2 regions of the Enterococcus camelliae genome follow, and region 2 is predicted to be linked to the other one. Evidence: predicted binding sites of a transcription regulator. Region 2 holds the regulator's gene; the other holds the start of a gene.
The links. Region 2 encodes LexA, which represses DNA repair genes until DNA is damaged. Its sites were predicted from a motif close to CNAACANNTGTTNG; they were not measured.

Region 1 (2,412 bases), on a different contig from region 2:
GTTCTTGACCTTGAGAAATAGCATAGCCAATGACAGGATAGTCATCCATAATGGCATCAACGGCGCCAACTTTTACCGCTTCATACAATTGATCTGCTGCATCATAATTTTTGATCTTGTATCCATACTTGTCTTGATTTTCTTTTAGAAAATCGGCGCTCTCCGTTCCAACTTTTGCCCCAACCTTTTTTCCTTTCAAATCTTTATAAGTTTTAATAGTTGCATTGTCCTTTTTCACAGCAATTTGAATGCCGCTTTGGAAATAAGCATTTGAGAAATCAAAGGACTTTTTCCGTTCGTCGGTCATGGTCATACCAGCGATCATACCATCGGCTTGATTTCCCTCCACTGCTTGCACTGCCGCTGAGAAACCGATGTATTTTATTTGAATAGTAAAACCTTGTAGTTCGGCAGCTCGCTTCATCAGATCAACGTCAATTCCAACATATTCGTTGGCTGAATTTTGAAATTCAAACGGCGCAAATGCCGAATCACTTGCAATAACATAGGTAGCTTTTTTAGGTGTAATCTTTTTCATTTCCTCGCTGTTGGTTGAATTCTTATCATCGGTGTTTGAGGTAATGTAATTTGCAACAATTTGATCATACTCACCCGATGCTTTTAACTTTTTTAAACCATCGTTGAATTGTTTTAATAATTCGCTATTTTTCCCCTTTTTTACAGCAAAGCCATACGAGTTTCCTTTTTCAGGTTCACCGACTAATTTTAAGTTTTGCCCTTTGGTGATTGCATAGCCTAAGACAGGATAGTCGTCAAAAATTGCTTGGACGGTTCCGTTGTCACTCGCACCGTATAAACCTGTTGCGTCATCATATGTCTTGACGGAAAATCCATATTTATCTTTGTTTGCTTCAAGAAATGTGGCACTTTCCGTTCCAACTTTTGCCCCAACCGTTTTGCCCTTTAAATCATTATAAGATTGAATGCTTGACTCGTCTTTTTTAACGGCCATTTGGATGCCACTATCGAAATAGGGATCTGAAAAATCAAAACTTTTTTTGCGTTCGTCCGTAATACTCATGCCGGCAATCATACCATCTAATTGACCTGACTGAACACCTTGAATGGAACTGTCAAATCCCAAAGGACGGATATTGACTTTGAATCCTTGCTCTTTGGCAATTGCATTTAGTAAATCAATATCAATTCCAACATACTTTTTCGCGTCATTTTGAAATTCAAAAGGAGCAAATGTAACATCAGTTCCTATTTGATAGGTCTTTTCCTCGGCTGAGACGGTTTTTGTAGAAACTAAAAAAAGCGTCGTCATGATAGAAAAGAGTGTTAAGAAAAATAACCTTTTTTTCATTAAATAATTCCCCCTTATTTTCTTAAAAACATCAAAAAAATGTAAATGTTTTTAATAGATGGTTAATTATAACAAGAAGTGAAAGATTTTCAAAATATTTTCTGACATACCATGTAAGGAAAAGTGACAAAATAAAGTTGGTTGGTGAATGCTAGTTCTTGTTAAAAAATCATTCGGAAAAATAGCGAAACTATGTTCGCTATGGTACACTAGGTGCATGCAGTGATAGAAAGAGGAGCGTTGTTTATGATCGATCGAATCACAACCAATCAATTTAAATTAGTATCCGTTTATCAGCCTTCCGGAGATCAACCAGAGGCAATTAAGCAACTGGTAAATAATATTAAGGCTGGCAAGAAAGAGCAAATTCTTCTGGGTGCAACTGGTACTGGAAAGACGTATACGATTTCGAATGTGATTCAACAGACAAATAAGCCAACCTTGATACTGGCACACAATAAAACATTAGCAGGCCAGTTGTATGGGGAATTTAAAGAGTTTTTCCCGGATAATGTGGTGGAATACTTTGTAAGTTATTACGATTACTATCAACCTGAAGCCTATGTACCCTCAAGTGATACCTATATTGAGAAAGATGCTAGCATAAATGATGAAATAGACAAATTACGGCATTCTGCTACTAGTTCATTATTAGAACGAAACGATGTGGTGGTTGTAGCGTCTGTTTCTTGTATCTTCGGTTTGGGATCACCTTTTGAGTATCAAAAACAAGTTGTCTCGATTCGTGAAGGAATGGAAATTTCACGAGATGAGTTGTTACGGCGCTTAATTGATATTCAGTTTGAACGAAACGATATCGACTTTCAACGAGGACGATTTCGGGTACGCGGTGATGTCGTTGAAATATTTCCTGCTTCAAGAGATGAACGAGCGTTACGTGTTGAATTTTTTGGTGATGAAGTTGATCGGATTCGGGAAGTGGATGCATTAACTGGCGAAGTTTTTAACGATACAGAGCATGTCTCAATCTTCCCGGCCACTCACTTCGTAACCGATGAGAATCACATGGAAACGGCTATCAAGCAAATTCAAGAGGAGCTGGCGTTGCGCTTAGCATTTCT
Region 2 (2,412 bases):
CCATCAAAAGGGATTGTTTTCCGGGATATTTCACCACTAATGGCTGATGGAGAAGCATATCGCGTGGCTACAAATCAGATTGTTCAGTATGCGCAAGAAAAAGAAATTGAGATGGTTGTTGGACCTGAAGCAAGAGGCTTCATCGTGGGTTGTCCAGTAGCTTACGAATTAGGCGTTGGCTTTGCACCCGTTCGTAAACCTGGTAAATTACCAAGAAAAACAATTTCGGTCTCATATGATTTAGAATATGGTAGTGATACATTAACGTTGCATGAAGATGCAATCAAGCCAGGACAAAAGGTCTTAATTTGTGACGACTTGCTAGCTACAGGTGGAACAATCAAAGCGACTATCGACTTAGTTGAAAAATTAGGTGGAGTAGTTGTTGGTTGTGCTTTTTTAATCGAATTAAAAGAGTTACACGGAAGAGATAAAATTAAAGGGTACGATATGGTCACACTAATGGAATACTAAAAAAAGACATCGTCGCATGACGATGTCTTTTTTTAGTAACGCTATTATTTATACCGAAAGTTTTCAGATGGATAAATCCTATTTGAACGACGATACTGTTTCATTTGGTATTTTTTTTCATCCCAAGCTAAAAGCCAAATAATCAGTAATGGACTTACAATTAAGAAAGTGACCAAGAAGCTAGCATGACCAATAAATATACCTAAAAATAAAATAAATAAAATGAATCCAAAACGGCGAATAGTTTTCATTAAAATCACTCCTTTATGTAATGCGAACATTTGTTTGTATACATATTATACGAACAAACGTTTGTTTTGTAAAGAAAAAAAGAACAAACCTCGTAAAAAAGTCTGTTCTTAATTAATTAAGTTCCGATATAACCCAACGACGCGTCCCAAAATTTTAACAGATTGTAAAATAATTGGCTCCATGAAGTCATTCTCTGGTTGTAATCGGTAATAAGTTTTTTCTTTGTAAAATGTTTTGCAGGTTGCTTCGTTCTCTTCGGTCATTGCGATAACGATGTCCCCATTTTGGGCGATATCTTGTTTGCGAACAATGACTTGGTCGCCATCAAGAATGCCAGCATTAATCATGCTTTCTCCTCGAATCGTTAACATGAACAAATGACCTTGATCATTTGTTAAATCAGGAGGTAAAGGAAAGAAATCAGCTGCTTCTTCAACTGCTAAAATCGGTTCACCAGCTGTAACAACACCAAGAAGAGGGATATTATCGGGAACGACATCAATCGCTTCTAAGCCTTTTGAAGTAAGCTCAATTGCACGAGGTTTGGTAGGGTCTCGTAGAATGTAGCCCTTTTTTTCTAACCTTGACAAATGTCCATGGACTGTAGAGGTAGAAGAGAGCTGGACTGCTTCTCCAATTTCTCTGACGGTTGGTGGATATCCCTTCTCGGAAACGCGTTGATGGATGAAGCGCAAGACCTCGAGTTGACGGTTTTCAGTTCGTTTCACCAATTTGTACACCCACTTTCTTTTATATAATTAGTGTATCATATTCGTGAAGGGGGTTCAAACAAATGTTCGTATGAATAAGTGACTTATTTGTTTTTTTTTTCAATTTCTATTATCATGAGAAGGAAAGAGAGGCGATTTAGTGTGTTGTCAAAAGAAAAACTAGCAAGAATTAACGAATTAGCGAAAAAAAAGAAAACCTCCACTCTGACTTCATTGGAGTTAAAAGAACAAAAATTACTTCACCAAGAATATTTGGAAGCATTTCGCGGAGGAATGAGACATCATATAGAAGGAATGAAAGTTGTTGATCCTGAGGGAAATGATGTGACACCAGAAAAATTAAAGAAAATCCAAAAAGAAAAGGGACTTCACGGTCGCTAAGAATCCAAGAGAAAGATTGCGCATCTTTCTCTTTTACTATATAATATATGATAGTAATAAAAGTAAAAAAAACCTAAATTAGGAGGCGTTTCTATTGTTCGACAAAATTGATCAACTAGGAGTCGATACTTTACGTACTTTGAGTATTGATGCTGTACAAAAAGCAAACTCAGGGCATCCAGGTTTGCCAATGGGTGCTGCTCCGATGGCTTATGCATTATGGACAAAGCATTTAAAAATTAATCCCAAAACTTCACGTAACTGGGTGGATCGAGATCGCTTTGTTTTGTCAGCAGGACATGGATCAGCATTACTGTATAGTTTATTACACTGTGCAGGCTACAATGTTACAATAGAAGACTTAAAGAATTTTAGACAATGGAACAGTAAAACACCTGGTCATCCTGAAGTGAATCATACCGACGGCGTAGAAGCTACCACGGGTCCTTTGGGTCAAGGGATAGCGATGGCAGTGGGGATGGCAATGGCAGAAGCACACTTAGCAGCAACGTATAATCAAGAAGGTTTTTCAATTGTTGATCACTATACGTATGCGCTATGTGGTGATGGAGAC

Region 1: uvrB (excinuclease ABC subunit UvrB) is a predicted target of LexA. The motif match lies at 1,516-1,529, and genes of this name have one in related genera.

Annotation. Positions count from the first base shown of each region.
Region 1 is NZ_JBHUMO010000033.1:11,184-13,595, forward strand. It holds gene ACFSR0_RS04555 (amino acid ABC transporter substrate-binding protein/permease) at 1-1,330, opposite strand, end outside; gene uvrB (excinuclease ABC subunit UvrB) at 1,577-2,412, shown strand, end outside.
Region 2 is NZ_JBHUMO010000036.1:8,373-10,784, forward strand. It holds gene ACFSR0_RS05380 (adenine phosphoribosyltransferase) at 1-474, shown strand, start outside; gene ACFSR0_RS05385 (hypothetical protein) at 519-725, opposite strand; gene lexA (transcriptional repressor LexA) at 834-1,457, opposite strand; gene ACFSR0_RS05395 (DUF896 family protein) at 1,599-1,838, shown strand; partial or broken gene ACFSR0_RS05400 (thiamine pyrophosphate-dependent enzyme) at 1,933-2,412, shown strand, end outside.